DNA from 2 places in the Bradyrhizobium japonicum USDA 6 genome. Region 2 is predicted to be linked to the other one. Evidence: riboswitches for the same ligand, from Rfam matches in the RefSeq annotation. Region 2 holds a riboswitch; the other holds the start of a gene.
The links. Region 2 has a riboswitch for S-adenosylmethionine ahead of metX (homoserine O-acetyltransferase MetX). Riboswitches for the same ligand answer to the same signal wherever they lie in the genome.

Region 1: another riboswitch for S-adenosylmethionine. It lies ahead of BJ6T_RS05520 (O-succinylhomoserine sulfhydrylase); the one in region 2 lies ahead of metX (homoserine O-acetyltransferase MetX).

What each region holds. Positions count from the first base shown of each region.
Region 1 is NC_017249.1:1,211,576-1,219,466, reverse strand. It holds gene BJ6T_RS05550 (SRPBCC family protein) at 36-437, shown strand; gene BJ6T_RS05545 (hypothetical protein) at 538-1,044, shown strand; gene BJ6T_RS05540 (MATE family efflux transporter) at 1,041-2,486, opposite strand; gene BJ6T_RS05535 (hypothetical protein) at 2,649-3,701, opposite strand; gene BJ6T_RS05530 (PAS domain-containing protein) at 3,806-4,219, opposite strand; gene BJ6T_RS05525 (2'-deoxycytidine 5'-triphosphate deaminase) at 4,464-5,570, opposite strand; SAM riboswitch at 5,680-5,759, shown strand; gene BJ6T_RS05520 (O-succinylhomoserine sulfhydrylase) at 5,834-7,021, shown strand; gene BJ6T_RS05515 (SGNH/GDSL hydrolase family protein) at 7,146-7,891, opposite strand, start outside.
Region 2 is NC_017249.1:1,563,858-1,571,748, reverse strand. It holds gene metX (homoserine O-acetyltransferase MetX) at 1-1,154, opposite strand, end outside; SAM riboswitch at 1,247-1,326, opposite strand; gene BJ6T_RS07305 (chorismate mutase) at 1,531-2,379, shown strand; gene hisC (histidinol-phosphate transaminase) at 2,416-3,510, shown strand; gene BJ6T_RS07295 (prephenate/arogenate dehydrogenase family protein) at 3,507-4,445, shown strand; gene BJ6T_RS07290 (DUF2125 domain-containing protein) at 4,552-5,736, opposite strand; gene BJ6T_RS07285 (gamma-glutamylcyclotransferase) at 5,847-6,458, shown strand; gene BJ6T_RS07280 (lysophospholipid acyltransferase family protein) at 6,455-7,228, opposite strand; gene BJ6T_RS07275 (YdcF family protein) at 7,240-7,891, opposite strand, start outside.

The DNA of each region.
Region 1 (7,891 bases), 350 kb from region 2:
CCCACCCTACGAACCTCTCAATCAAGGACACCTTCATGGCCTCCATCCACAACGACATCTCCCTTCCCGTTCCCGCCCGCGACGTCTGGGACGCCGTACGCGATTTCGGCGCGCTGCCGCAGCGGCTGGCGCCGGGCTTCGTCACCGCCTGCACGCTCGACGGCGATGCACGCATCGTCACCTTCGCCAATGGATCAGTGGCGCGCGAGGTGCTGGTCGATTGCGACGACGCGCGGCAGCGGCTGGTCTACGCCATCAACAACGAGCGGCTGAGGCATTACAGCGCCTCGGTGCAGGTGATCGCCGAGGGCGAGGCGAGCTGCCGCCTTGTCTGGATCATCGACATGCTGCCGAATGAGCTTGCGGCTTACGTCCAGGGGCAGACCAGGGACGCCGTCGCCGCGATACACCGGGCGTTCCCGGCCGTGGCTGCGTGATCTTTCTCACAGAGCCCTGCCCTCGCCGGCCCTAACCATGGCCGCGTGCGTCCGGTTGGCTCCGCTCTCCCGGCGGAGCCACGCACGCGAGGAGCAGGCCATGAGAGGTGCGGACAAGGTGATCTGCCAGGCAGCCGCCGTGCTGCTGCTGTTTTCGATCTCAAGCGCGCCGGCAAAGGCGCAGTTCCTCGGCGGCGGAGGCGCCGGCGGCGAGGACATGATGACCCAGATGGCGCCGATGCTGGAGATGATGAAGGCGAAGATGGGCAAGCGCCGCTTCGCCATGCTGATGCAGACCATGGGTCCGATGATGAGCCGCATGATGGAGAACGGCGGCGGCGGGCTCGGCGGCATGATGGGGGGCGGCGGCCTGGGTGGCCTCGGCGGCGGCAATCTCGGCGGCGGCTTTGGCGCGCCGAACTACGGCGGCTACACGCCGATGGGCGGTGGCGGCTATATGCCGACCGGAATGGGCGGCATGGGCGGCGGCGATATCATGGGCATGCTCGGCGGCTCCGGCGGCGGCGACATGATGGCGATGATCCCGCAACTGATGCGGCTCGCCAATGCCGGCGGTGGCGGCCATCGCCGCCACAGGCACCGCTAGTCGGCAATACCCGAGAGAGCAGGCCTGATCGCAGCCTTGCTCTCACGCGGCCCCCAGCGTGTCAGCACCACGCTGGAGCACGAGAGCAGGCCGAGCACGACCATCGAGCTGGCGGCCAGCCAGAAGAAGCTCTGCGCGGTGGCGTCATGTGTCGACAGCCACCAGCCGATCGCCGCGATGTAGATCAGGCGCGCGGTCTGCGCCAGCACCGGCCCGATCACCTTGGCTGCGCCCTGCGACGAGAAATACATCGTCGAGGCGAGCCCGATGAAGGCGTAGAACGGCGCCACCGTCGACAGATATTGATGGCTGGTCGCGCGCACGGTGGCGCTGTCGGTGAAGATGTTGACCCAGAGATCCGGGAAGGTCGCGACCAGGCACGCCGGCGCGCCGACGGCAATGAATGCGCTCGCGCCGGCGATCCAGGCAATGCGCCGCGCGCGGGCGATGCGGCCGGCGCCGACCGCCATGCCGATCATCGGCACCGAGGCGATGCCGAACGAGAACGCGATCGAGGTCAGCAGGAATTCGAGCCGCGCGCCGATGCCGTAACCGGCAAGAATCGCAGTGCCGAACTTCGCCAGCATGTGCGTGAAGATCGAGATCGTCAGCACCGATTGCAGCGGCGAGAAGCAGGCAATGGCGCCGACCTTCAGGATATCGAAGAACATCGCCCATTGGATGCGCAGGCCGCGCAGTCTTGGCACGACACGGGCGCGGCCGGAGAACAGGTACCAGCCCATCACGCAGATGTTCATCGAATAGGCGATCAGCGCGCCGGCGGCGACGCCGCGCATGCCGAGCTGCGGCACCGGGCCGAGCCCGAGGCCAAGCGTGCCGCCGAGCACGACCTGCCAGGCCGCCGAATTGAGAATCAGGAACGACGGCAGCTTCATGTTGCCGGTGCCGCGCAACACGCCGGCCATGGTGTTGAGCAGCCAGGGCAGCACGGCCCCGCCGAAAAACACCTGCGTGTAGGCGACCGCATGCGTCAGCACATCCCCGCGGCCGCCGAGCATTTCCAGAACGCGCGGCCCGAAGATCAGCATGCCCAGCATGAAGACGAGGCCGAAGGTGATGCCGATCAGCAGCGCATGCGCGGCGAGCGTGCTGGCGCGCTCGCGATCGCCTGCGCCGAGCGCCCGCGCGATGGCCGACGCCACGGCGCCGCCCATGGCGCCGCCGGACATCGTCATGGTCAGGATCACTGTCGGAAACACCAGCGCCATTGCTGCCAGCGCCTCGACGCCGAGCCGGCCGATATAGGAGGTCTCCGCGATCACCACACAGGTGCCGGCCGACAGCGCGACCACGTTCGGCCAGGCGAGACCGAGCAGCGTGCGCAGAATCGGCCCGTCCATCAGCGCGCTTCGCACCGGGCGCGGAGGCAGCGGCAGCGGCCGCTCTTGTTCATCGACCGGAATTTCGGCGATGTCGGACATGTCCTCTCCCGGGCACAGGCCATTTGCGGCGCGGCAATGCGTAGGTGTGCCAATAAATTTCTTCGCGCGGAAGGCGCGATGAAAGGCTTAGCACGGCAATTACCGATTCCTCCTGCGCCGTATGCAGGCGTGCCCTGCGGCAGCGCATTTCAAGTGGTGGAATTACTCAATGGTCCAGACCAGCGGCGGCCGACCGCCCGCTGTCGGGCGCAGGTGCACGCCGATGTGCCGCCCGCATCCGGCAGCGAGCCCCTCGAACAACCCTTCCAGCACCTTGGCGCAGCCGCGATGATAGTCGGCGACGTCATCCATCAGCTTCCAGCTCCGCTGGCGAAATTCAAACGTGCCTTCCGATCCTGTCGTCTCGGCAGAGTCATCCTGCGCGGCAAACAGCGCATTCAGGAACGCTGCGAACTCGCGCGCGCCACCGCGGCCCATAGACAGCGCCGCCGCGACCTCGTCAAAATACTGCATCCCGATCAGCTTGCCGGTGAGGTGCAGGAGATAGCCGGCGTCTTCCGGGCCGAACAATTGCACCATGACGGGCGCGGCGGTGCGCACATATTCCATCGCGTAGTTGCGGTAGGCTTTTTCCAGCCGCGGCTTCGGCCAGCTCGCGACGGGCAAGGCAGGCGCGGTCTTGGCGTCGAACAACGGCGCTTCCAGATGGCGCGCGAACACCAGGCGCTGATCCAGCTCGAGCGGGTGGTCGTACTGATGATAATAGCCTTCGAGCCCGTCCTGACCGTCGACGCTCTGCTTGGTGCAGACGAAGCCGAGCCTGAGATCGCCGAGCGCGACGCCATTGTTGGCGTGCCAGCCGCGCAGCATCGCGCGGCTCACCTCGCCCGGCACGCCGCAGATCGCGGTGCCCTTCCAGATCCAGCGCGGCGGCGGATAGCGGATCCAGGCTTTGCGGTCGCTCTCATACATGTACTCGACATGCACGCCGCCGATCCAGTTGGAGAGATAGTGATATTGCGCGGCGGCCACCGCCGGCGGCAGATGACTGAGACCGAGCTTTTCGAGCCCCGGCAGGAAGCGCTCCTGCTGCTGGCGGCGAAACACGCGGAACACGAATTCGGCAGCATCCGCCGTGCCGCGCCGCGTGACGACGGTGAGGATGAGGCCGGTGAAGTAGGCGTGATAGAGGTCGGCGACCGCGCGCCAGCGCTTCCATTGCGCTTCCTGTGCTGCGTCTGTTGCGGCGGTCATGTTCGCTCCCGATCGTTGTTTTGATCGAGTGTGTCACTGCGACAGGTGCGAGACAACCTGACGCTCAGGCAGAGTGCCCTGCACGCTGGCCCGTCAATTCCGCATCACGATTTTTGCGCAAGCCTGGCCGCGCGCTCGCGCTCGACGCGTTCGGTGACGTCGCGCGCCATCGCGACCGATCCGACCACGGCACCGCCGGCATCGCGCACCAGCGCGAAGGTCATCTCGATGTAGAGCTTGCGTCCGCTCTTGTGCAGCGCGCGGGTCAGCGTCGGCCTGCCCGCGAGCTTCATCGCGCCGGTGGCAAGCGCAGCTTCGAAGCCCTTCCAGTGCGCGGCGCGCAGATGTTCGGGAATGATCAGATCGAGGTTCTGGCCGAGCACCTCGTCCGCCGAGAAGCCGAACAGCGTGGTTGATGCCCGATTCCAGCGTGTGATCGTGCCCGCTCGATCGGAATAGATCAGCGCGTCCGCGACGTCATCGACGATCCTTGCGTCGAGTTCGGATGGATGGCTCATCGGGAGGCCTCGCACGTAGCCGGAACTTGGTTCGTATCCTGCCACACATTCGGTGTCATCGCCCGACTTGCCGCCTTCGCTAAGGCTTCGGCGGCCGAGTGAGTTGTTGGCCCGGCGAAGCCCTTGGCGGAGACGGGATCGGGCGATCCAGTATTCCAGAGGCATCTGTTGTAGAGCCGATAGGTTGCGGCGTACTGGATGCCCCGGTCAAGCCGGGGCATCACGGCGGAGAGTGAGGCCAGCACTACACCCGAAAATGCTTCGATAGTTTGAGCCCCTGCGCCTGGTAGTTCGAGCCGATGCGCTGGCCGTACATCGCGTCGGGGCGCGCCAGCATCTTCTCGTAGACGAGACGGCCGACGATCTGGCCGTGCTCGAGGATGAACGGCACCTCGCGCGAGCGTACTTCGAGCACGGCGCGCGCGCCCTGCCCCCCGGCGCCGGCATAGCCGAAGCCGGGATCGAAGAAGCCGGCATAGTGCACGCGGAACTCGCCGACCAGGGGATCGAACGGCACCATCTCCGCGGCGTAATCGGGCGGCACCTGCACGGCTTCCTTGGAAGCGAGGATGTAGAACTCGCCGGGATCGAGGATCAGGCTGCCGTCGGGACGCGCCGAGATCGGCTCCCAGAAATCCTCCACCGCGTAGCCGGAGCGGCGGTCAACGTCGACGACGCCGGTGTGGCGCTTGGCGCGATAGCCGACGAAGCCGTTGGCCTTCTCGCCGGAGAGGTCGACGGAAACGGCGACGCCGCCGGTGAGATCGGCATCGTCGAGATCGACGAGACGCTCGGTCGCGTGCAGCGCCTCGAGATCGTCGATGTTGAGGATGGCATCGCCGGTGCGGAAGCGCACCTGGCTCAGGCGCGAGCCCTCGCTGACCAGCACCGGAAACGTCTTCGGGCTGATCTCGGCGTAGAGCGGGCCGTGATAGCCGGCGCCGATCATGTCGAAGCGGCGGGTGCCGTCGGCAATGACGCGAGTGAAGACATCGAGCCGGCCGGTCGAGCTTTTCGGGTTGGCGGCCGCGACGATCTCCGGCGGCAGCGCCAGGCTTTCCAGGAGCGGCACGATGTAGACGCAGTTGGTCTCCAGCACCGCGCCATCGGTGAGGCTGAACTCGTGCAACTTCAACTCGTCGATGCGCTCGGCGACGGTCGCGCCGGGACCGGGCAGGAAGCTGGCGCGAACGCGATAGGCGATATCGCCGAGGCGGAGGTCGAGGCTCGCCGGCTGGATCTGGCTCTCGACGAAATCGTAGGCAGGCAGGATCAGCCCCGCTTCCGCCATCGCCGCGATCATGCGGTCGGGCAGGATACCATTGGCGTCGGCGGCGACCGTGAACGTCAAACTTGGGTCCTCGTCAGGGGGCAAATGTATCCGGACATGCGGAAAATACAGCTTTTTACGGCTATCCGATGGACGCCTTGACGAAAAGGGCATTGCGGAATATGAGCATGACTTATCCCGTGGTGATTTGAGCCGGCCGGCTTGCAGCCACGTTAAATAAGTCGCTAAACAGGCCGGGGACCTCTGTGATCCCGGCCCGTGGAGATATCCAGGCCGGTTTTTTTGTGACCGTTTTCGACGAGACGGTCATGTCGGAGGTACCTATGTCGAAGTCGACCGCCAACTACCGTCCCGAAACCCGTCTGGTCCATTCCGGCACCCTGCGCTCGCAATATGGCGAGACGTCGGAGGCGCTGTTCCTGACCCAGGGCTACGTCTACAACAGCGCCGAGGAGTGCGAGGCGCGGTTCAAGGGCGAGGACCCCGGCTTCATCTATTCGCGCTACTCCAACCCGACCATCGCGATGTTCGAGCGCCGCATGATCGAGCTCGAAGGCGCCGAAGCCGCCCGCTCGGCGGCGACCGGCATGGCCGCGGTGACGACCGCGATCCTGGCGCCGCTCAAGGCCGGCGATCACGTGGTCGCTTCCCGCGCCCTGTTCGGCTCGTGCCTCTACGTCATTCAGGACCTCTTGCCGCGCTACGGCATCGAGACCACGCTGGTCGACGGCCTCGATCTCGACCAATGGCAGCGCGCCTTGAGGCCGAACACCAAGACGTTCTTCCTGGAGAGCCCGACCAATCCGACGCTCGACGTGCTCGACATTCCAGGGATCGCCGAGATCGCGCACAGCGGCGGCGCGCGGCTCGTCGTCGACAACGTGTTCGCGACGCCGATCTGGCAGAGCCCGCTCGCGCTAGGGGCCGACGTCGTGGTCTATTCCGCGACCAAGCACATCGACGGCCAGGGCCGTTGTCTCGGCGGCATCATCCTGTCGTCGGAAGCGTTCATCGCCGAGCACATCCACAATTTCATGCGCCAGACCGGCCCGTCGATCTCGCCGTTCAACGCGTGGGTCCTGCTCAAGGGCCTGGAAACGCTCGGTGTGCGCGTGCGCGCGCAGACCGAGACGGCGGGACGCATCGCCGACGTGCTGGCGAGCCATCCGAAGATTTCACGGCTGGTCTATCCCGGCCGCGCCGATCATCCGCAGGCAGCTCTCGTGAAGAAGCAGATGCGCGGCGGCTCGACGCTGGTCGGCTTCGAGGTCAAGGGCGGCAAGCAGGGCGCGTTCCGCGTGCTCAACGAGCTCAAGCTTGCAAAAATCTCGAACAATCTCGGCGATGCCAAGAGCCTCGTCACGCATCCGGCGACCACGACGCATCAGCGCCTCAAGCCGGAAGACCGCGCCGCGCTCGGCATCAGCGAGGGCTTCATCCGCTTCTCGGCGGGGCTCGAGCATGCGGATGATCTGATCGAGGATCTGACCGCAGCGCTGGAGAAGGCGTGAGGGCTCCACGAGCTCGGAATCGTAGGGTAGGCAAAGCGGAGCGTGCCTACCATTCACGATCATATCGCCGATAGATGGTGGGCACGGCGCGCGAATGGCGCGCCTTTGCCCACCCTACGGAAGCTCACATCGGCCGATACGTCCGCACGTCCGCGGGCACGTTGACGCCGAGCTTGATCTGGCCGACGGAGCGGATGATGTCGTCGCCGAGGAGCTGGGCGAAGCAGGCATAACCCCAATCGTTCATATGCAGGCCGTCGGCGATCACGAAACTCTCGACCGGGATCGATTGATTTTCGTGCCAGTCGCGCATCACCTCGAAACGCGGGAAGATGCCGACGTGACGAAGCTCGGCGACTTTGCCGAGCAGGTGCACTATCTTGCCGGCGCTCTCCTTGCGCTGGTTGACGGCCGGCGAATATTGCGGATCGACCAGCACGATGTCGGCACCGCCGGCGGCCTGGATGCGGGAGATGCCGTCCTCGACCATCTTGGCGGTGTCACCGGGATCGAGATTGCGCAGCACCGCATTGGTGCCGACCTGCCAGATCACGAGATCCGGATGCACGTCGATCACCTCCTTCTGGAGGCGCTTCATCATCTCGGGCGCGTCCTCGCCGCCGACGCCGGCGTTGATGACGGTGATGTCGGCGGTCGGATATTGCCGGCGGAGCTGCGCGGCGAGACGGTTCGGATAATTGAAATCGGGCGAGCTCGCGCCATAGCCGGCCGTCGACGACGAGCCGAACGCGACGATCACGACGGGTTTGCCGGCGGCGAGCTTGCCCGCGACATGCGGCAGCGAGCCCATGGTCTTCGAGCCACCCTTCGGCGTGAGGCAGGGCACGCGGCTGAAAATGTCGCCGGCGG
Region 2 (7,891 bases):
AAGGCCCGGGCGATATCGAAGAATTCGGGCACGTCGAGCAGGAAGGCGTCGTGGCCGCGATCGGTCTCGATCTCGGCGAACGACACCCGCGCGCTCGACGCGTTCAGCGCATGCACCAGTGCGCGCGATTCCGAGGTCGGGAACAGCCAGTCGCTGGTGAAGGAGACCACGCAGAAGCGCGTCTCGATGCCCGCGAACGCCTTCGCCAGCACGCCGCCGTGGTCGCCAGCGATGTCGAAATAGTCCATCGCGCGGGTCAGATAGAGATAGGAGTTGGCGTCGAACCGCTCGACAAAGGACGAGCCCTGGTAGCGCAGATAGCTCTCGACCTGGAAATCGGCGTCGAACGAGAAGGTCGGCAGCTCGCGGTCCTGCATGCGGCGGCCGAACTTGCGATGCAGCGCGGCGTCCGAAAGATAGGTGATGTGCGCGGCCATCCGTGCCACCGCAAGTCCGCGATGCGGATGGATGCCCTGATCCGTGTAGCGGCCGTTGTGCCAGTCGGGATCGGCCATCACTGCCTGGCGGCCGAGCTCGTGGAAAGCGATGTTCTGGGCCGAGTGCCGCGTTGCGCAGGCAATCGCCAGCGCGGAGTACACGCGCTTGGGATAGGCCGCGGTCCATTGCAGCACCTGCATGCCGCCCATCGAGCCGCCGACCACCGCGAACAACGTGTCGATGCCGAGCCGGTCGATCAGCATCGCCTGCGCGCGCACCATGTCGGGAATGGTGATGACGGGGAAATCCAGGCCCCACACCTTGCCGGTCGCCGGATTGATCGAGGCCGGCCCGGTCGAACCCATGCAGCCGCCAATCACGTTGGCGCAAATGATGAAGTAGTGCTGAGGATCAAGAGGCCGGCCGGGACCGACCAGCGTCTCCCACCAGCCCGACTTGCCGGTGACGGGATGCACGTTGGCGACATGCTGATCTCCCGTCAGCGCATGGCAGATCAGCACCGCGTTGGAGCGATCGGCGTTGAGCTCGCCATAGGTCTGGTAGGCGATCTGGAACGGGGTGAGATCGATGCCGCAATCGAGCCGCAGCGGCTGCTCGGCGCCGAACTGCGCGACCTGCGAATTCGGATGATCCGCCTCATGCGACCGGTCGTCGGCACTGATCGCGGGACTCGGCACAGACTTGACGCCACCCATCTCTGACATCGACCTCGTTTGCGATCAGACGTTCGATCGCAGTGAACATCAGGCCATGAAAAACCCGGCCTGAACGATTGGTTCGGCCGGGATCGAAAGGGTCCCCGGCCTGTTTAGCGAGTTTTTTAACGTGGCTGCAAGCCGGCCGGCTCAAATGACCACGGAACAGGCAAAACGTACTGTCTTGGGCGGTTTTCGTCAAGTCGCGGTCCGGATTAGCCAAATTCGTCTCTGTTACATCAGCCCAAAAGGACGTCATTTCTCTTTGCTTTCGCCGCCCCGACTGCCTAATCAGGATATCGATCGCAGCGGATCCGAACCTACCAGCTTGCCTGGCCGATCCGCATTGGAACGCCTCTCAACAGTCCAGTCAGATATGTCCCACCGTCCGCCCGCGCCACCATCGCTCCAGGAATTGCGCAAGGAGATCGACGCGATCGACGAGGGCATGCATCGTCTCCTGATGCAGCGCGGCGACATCATCGACCGCCTGATCCAGGTGAAGCAGACCCAGGAGGTCGGCTCGGCTTTCCGCCCGGCGCGCGAGGCCTCGATGATGCGCGACATCGTCCAGCGCCATCGCGGCATCCTGCCGCTCGACACGGTCGAGAGCATCTGGCGCGTCATCATCTCGACCTTCACCTATGTGCAGGCGCCGTTCTCCGTGCATGCCGACATCTCGGTGAGCGAGCCGGCCATGCGCGATTCCGTGCGCTTCCATTTCGGCTTCACGGTGCCTTACGTCGCGCATTTCAGCGCGCAGGCCGCGGTCGAGGCGGTGGCGAAATCCAAGGGCGACCTGGCGCTGGTCTCGGCAACCTCGAGCCGCACGCCATGGTGGCTGGAGCTTGAAGCCGACGGCGTGCCGAAGATCATCGCGCGGATGCCCTTCGTCGAGCGCGCCGACCATCCGGCTTCACTGCCGGTGTTTGCGATCTCGCGCGTCGCCGACAGCGCCGTGGTGACTGAGGTCGAGACCTTCAGCGTGCGCGTATCCGGGTGGAACGCCGAGGTCGCCCGCGCCCTGTCGCCGCTCGCCGAGATCGTGGCGGTGCCGGATACCGCCTTCGACGGCGCGGCGCTGCTGGTCTCGGTCACGAGCGCGACCAGCATCGACAAAATCAAGGCTGCCCTGATCGAGGCGGGGGCCTCGGTGCGCTCCACGGCCCTCGTCGGCAGCCACGCAACGCGCTATACGGTGCCCCCGACCGGGTCGAAATCGTAGATCGCGAACCGCCTAAAGCTACTTCCGGAGTTGAAGATGTCCCGCCCCGTGCCGAATCCCGGCATTCTCGATATTGCGCCCTACACGCCCGGCAAGAGCCCGGTGGCTGAGCCGGGCCGCAAGGTGTTCAAGCTCTCGGCCAACGAGACGCCGTTCGGGCCCTCGCCCAAGGCGATCGAGGCGTTCAGGAACGTGGCGGCGCATCTGGAAGACTATCCGGAAGGAACCTCGCGCGTGCTGCGCGAAGCGATCGGCCGTTCGTTCGGGCTCGACCCCAACCGCATCATCTGCGGCGCCGGCTCGGACGAGATCCTCAATCTGCTCGCCCACACCTATCTCAGCCACGGCGACGAGGCGATATCGACCACCCACGGCTTCCTGGTCTACCCGATCGCGACCATGGCGGTCGGCGCCAAGAACGTGGTCGCGCAGGAGACCAACCACACCTGCAATGTCGACGCCATCCTCAACGCCGTGACGCCGAAGACAAAGCTGGTCTGGCTCGCCAACCCCAACAACCCGACCGGCACCTATGTGCCGTTCGACGAGGTCAAGCGGCTGCGCGCCGGCCTGCCGTCGCACGTGCTGCTGGTGCTCGATGCCGCCTATTCCGATTACGTCTCGCGCAACGACTACGAGATGGGGATCGAGCTCGTCGCCACCACCGAGAACACCGTGGTGACGCACACCTTCTCCAAGATCCACGGCCTCGCCGCGCTGCGCGTCGGCTGGATGTTCGGTCCGGAGCACATCATCGACGCGGTCAACCGCATCCGCGGTCCCTTCAACGTGTCGACGCCGGCGATGTATGCCGCGGTCGCCGCGATCGAGGACACCGCGCACCAGGCGATGTCGAAGCAGTTCACCGAGACCTGGCGCAACTGGCTCTCCGAGGAGATCGGCAAGCTCGGTCTGAAGGTGACGCCTGGCGTCGCCAATTTCGTGCTGATCCACTTCCCCGAAACGGGCAAGACCGCGGACGAGGCCGACGCGTATCTGACCAAGCGCGGGCTGGTGCTGCGCGCGCTGAAGAACTACCGCCTGCCGCATTCGCTGCGCATGACCATCGGCACCGAGGAGGCCAACCGCCTCGTCGTCGAGGCCTTGCGCGACTTCTTGGCCGGCAAATGAGCACCACACCGCACTTCCAGCGCGTTGCGCTGATCGGCTTCGGCCTGATCGGCGGCTCGATCGCGCGCGCTGCGAAGCTCCAGGGCTTGGCCTCCGAGATCGTCACCACCGCGCGCTCGGAGAAGACGCGCGCGCGGGTGCTGGAGCTCGGCATCGTCGACCAGGTCGTGGCGACCAATGCGGAAGCGGTGAAGGATGCCGATCTCGTCATCCTCTGCATTCCCGTCGGTGCCTGCGGGCCGGTGGCGCAGGAGATCGCAGCGCATCTCAAACCGGGCGCGATCGTCTCCGACGTCGGCTCGGTCAAGGGCGCGATCGTCAGGGACATGGCGCCGCATCTGCCGAAGACCATTCATTTCGTGCCGGCGCATCCCGTCGCGGGCACCGAGCATTCGGGCCCCGACTCCGGTTTCGCCGAGCTCTTCATCAACCGCTGGTGCATCCTGACGCCGCCGGAAGGCGTCGATGCGGCGGCCACCGATCGGCTGCGCGCCTTCTGGGCGGCGATGGGCGCCAAGGTCGAGATCATGACGCCGGATCATCATGATCTCGTGCTCGCGATCACCAGCCATCTGCCGCATCTGATCGCCTACACCATCGTCGGCACCGCCGACGAGCTGGCGCAGGTGACGGAGTCCGAGGTGATCAAGTTCTCGGCCGGCGGCTTTCGCGACTTCACCCGCATCGCGGCGTCCGACCCGACGATGTGGCGCGACGTCTTCCTCGCCAACAAGGAAGCCGTGCTGGAGATGCTCGGCACCTTCACCGAGGATCTCGCCAAGCTCACCCGCGCGATCCGGCGCGGCGACGGCGAGGCGCTGTTCGACCACTTCACCCGCACCCGCGCCATCCGCCGCGGCATCGTCGAGATCGGCCAGGATTCGGCGGCACCGGATTTCGGCCGGCCGCATGCGCAGCTCGGCAAGAAGCCGTAACCACCCCTCTCTCCTCCGTCATTGCGAAAAGCGCAGCGACGAAGCAATCCAGACTGTTTCCGGGGAGAAAGTCTGGATTGCTTCGCTTCGCTCGCAATGACGAGGATCAATACAGCGGCGGGATCTGCCCGACCTTGATCGGGCCGAGCAGCACGGCGCCGTCGACGAATTTCAGCGGGAAGCTCCTCGCCTTCTTGCCCTCAAGCGTGCTCTCGGTGCCGATCGAATTGATGCCGGCCGCAACGCCGGCATTGGCGTTCTGCTTGATGACCTTGCCGAGGCCGGGAACGGCGCGGTCGAGTGCGCCGAACAGATTGTTGAGGTCCTGCGACTTCACGCCCGGCGCAACGCGGTCGAGGGTTGCCTGCGGCACACCCTCCTCCAGCATCTTCTCGATGCCGAGCGCCGGGATCACGCGCTCGAGGCCGGTCACGGTCATCTGCAATTCGCCGTCGAGTCGGCCATTGGCCGAGAGGCCGAGCGTGCCGGCCGCGACCGCGATCATCTCGCCCTGCTGGATGCGCGACTGCACGATCTCGATGTGACCGCCGGCGGCCTGGATCTCGCGGAAGCGTTGCGGCCACGGCTTTGGCGTGAGGTCGGAGAGACCCGTGATCTTCGCGCGCGTGTCCGCCTCGAACGGCTCGGCGAGCAAGGGATGAACGCCCTGGATGCTGCCCTGCGCGACGTGCAGCACGGTCTCGATCACAGGATGATCCGACGGCGACCCGTCCGCGAGGCGACCGTGCAGCTCGACCTGCTTGGCGCGCGCGAGCGGCACCTGCACGCTGCTGTCGAGACGATTGATGACGGGATCGTCGAACACGATGGAGGCGCGATCCGGCACCGCCGGCAGGCCGACCACGCTGCTGCGGCCCTTGCTCCAATTCACCACGAAGGTGTTTTGCGTGACGCCGTCGGTGAGCGTCGCCGGCGCGGAGAATTCGGCGATGACGCGCTTGGGATCGTAGACCTGGGCGACGACCAGGATGTTGTCGAGCCTGGCCGTGAACGGCGTCTTGCTGGCGTTCTGCGACACCAGGGCGACGCTGGCGCCGGAACACTGGACCTCGAAACGGAACGGGAAGCCGGCGATCGAGCGCTTGGCGCAATCATAGATGCGGCCGGACTTGGCCTCCTGCGCCCGCCATGCGTCTGCGGCGATTTCGGCCTGCGAGGCCGCATAGAACCAGAAGCAGCTCCACGCGACGGCGAGGATCAGGAGGATAATGGGGGCGATGAAAAGGCCCCAGCGGGGGCGGCGGCCTGTGGCAACGGTCATATCTGACATGCGGCGACCCTTTGGCCCCAGATTTTGTCAAATGTAAGCGGGGTTCGGCCGCGCCGAAAGGCCGAGAATTCGCTTCGCTTGGGGGCGTCGTTCTGGTAGCCGTGCCCGAAATGTCGGAAATCACCCTCCCCTCCGTCACCACAGCCAAGGGCGACCTCTGGGTGTTCGGCTATGGCTCGCTGATGTGGCGGCCGGGCTTCGAATTCAGGGAACGCGTCCCGGCGCGGCTGGTCGGCGAGCACCGCGCGCTCTGTGTCTACTCCTTCGTGCATCGCGGCACGCCGGAGCAGCCGGGCCTGGTGCTCGGGCTCGACCGCGGCGGCGCCTGCCGCGGCATTGCTTTTCGCGTCGCCGAGAAGGACCGCTCCGACGTCGTCGCCTATCTGCGGGCGCGCGAGCAGGTCACGTCCGTCTATCGCGAGGTGATGCGCTCGGTGTGGTTGGAGAATGATGCGCGTCAGCGCGTCTCCGCGCTCGCCTATGTCGTCGACCGCGGTCATGTTCAGTATGCCGGCCGGCTGTCGCTCGCCGACCAGCATCGCCATGTCGTCCAGGGTCATGGCCAGTCCGGCGCCAACCGCGATTACGTGACGGCAACGGTGAAAGCGATCGAGGCCGAAGGTTTTCGCGACACGCAATTGCATCAGCTCGCGACCATGCTGCATGGCGATGCGCATTCGCTGCACGCGCCGGCTCCTGCCGAAGATCGAGAGAACCGCTAGCGCTCCGACGGAGCGTAGCTCGGCGACGAGCCGATCAACTGCTCCTGCTCTTTCCGGCCCGCTTCCACAAGACGAGCGGTCGCGTCTTCGATGGCGGTTTGCACGCGCGAGAGAAACTCGTCTTTCGGCAGGCCTGATGGCAGCGGATCGAGGAACTCGACCACCAGCGTGCCGGGATAGCGCATGAAGGTGCGGCGCGGCCAGAACAGGCCGGAATTGAGCGCGATCGGCAGGCACCGCACGCCGCAGGACGCGTAGATCTGCGCAAAGCCGGTCTTGTAATCGGGCGCGGCGCCGGGCGCCCGGCGTGTGCCTTCCGGAAAGATCACGAGCTGCCCGCCTGCGCGCACCGCCTCGCGCGCCCGCCGCGTCATGTCCAGCAGCGCCTTCACGCCGGCCTTGCGGTCGATCGCGATCATTCCGGTCTTGACCAGGAACTGGCCGAACACCGGGATCTGCATGAGCTGACGCTTGAGAATGAAGATCGGACGGTTGAAGAAGCCCGGCAGCACGAACGTCTCCCAGAACGATTGATGCTTCGCCGCGATCACCAGCGGCCCTGCCGGGATCTTCTCCTGCCCACGGAATTCGACCTTGATGTTGCAGATCACGCGCATCAGGAACAGCGTCGCCTTCGCCCACCATTGCGCGACCGTCAGCATGGCGCGCGGCGGCAATGCGAAGGTCGGAAGCGCCACGATCGCGAGGCATACGAGCACGGCGTAGAACAGCACGTTGAACAGGAGCGAGCGCAGGAAAATCAAAAACATCGATGGTCCGATCAATTGGCCTGTGCCGTGGCGGGCCGCTTCGGCGCCGCGCCTGCAGGCTGCTCCGACATCTCGGGCGAAAGGTCAATCCCGAAATCCTCCAGCCGCACCCTCAACTCGGCGGCGATGTACTTGACGTATTCGGACAAGAGCAGCCGCAAGGTGGAGGCCGAGGTCCACCACGGCTCCTCACGCCATTTTTCGCCGACCACTGCGAACGGGATCAGCGTGGTCTCCGGCATCGCATGCGAGAACTCCACCAGCGCGCGCGGCATGTGATAGTTCGAAGTGACGACAATCAGCGATCTGAAGCCGCGCCCCTCGGCCCAGCGCCGCGCTTCCGCCGCGTTGCCGCGGGTCGAGACCGCGGTGCGGTCGAGATCGACACAGCAATGCATGAAGGACTGGTTCTCCGGCAGCGTCCGGGAGATGTCGCTCGCCGTCGAGGTCGGGTGCACGCCGGAGATCAGGAGCCGCTTGCCGTAACCGGCCGCCAGGAGCTCCATTGCATCCGACACCCGCGAGGAGCCGCCGGTCAGGACCACGATGCCGTCAGCCTTGTGGTCCGGCGCGATCTCGGCGCCGCGCAATTGCGACAGGAAGCCGATGAAGCCCGCCGCCGCGCCGACGAAGACGAACGCGATCGTCGAGACCAATGCCGCG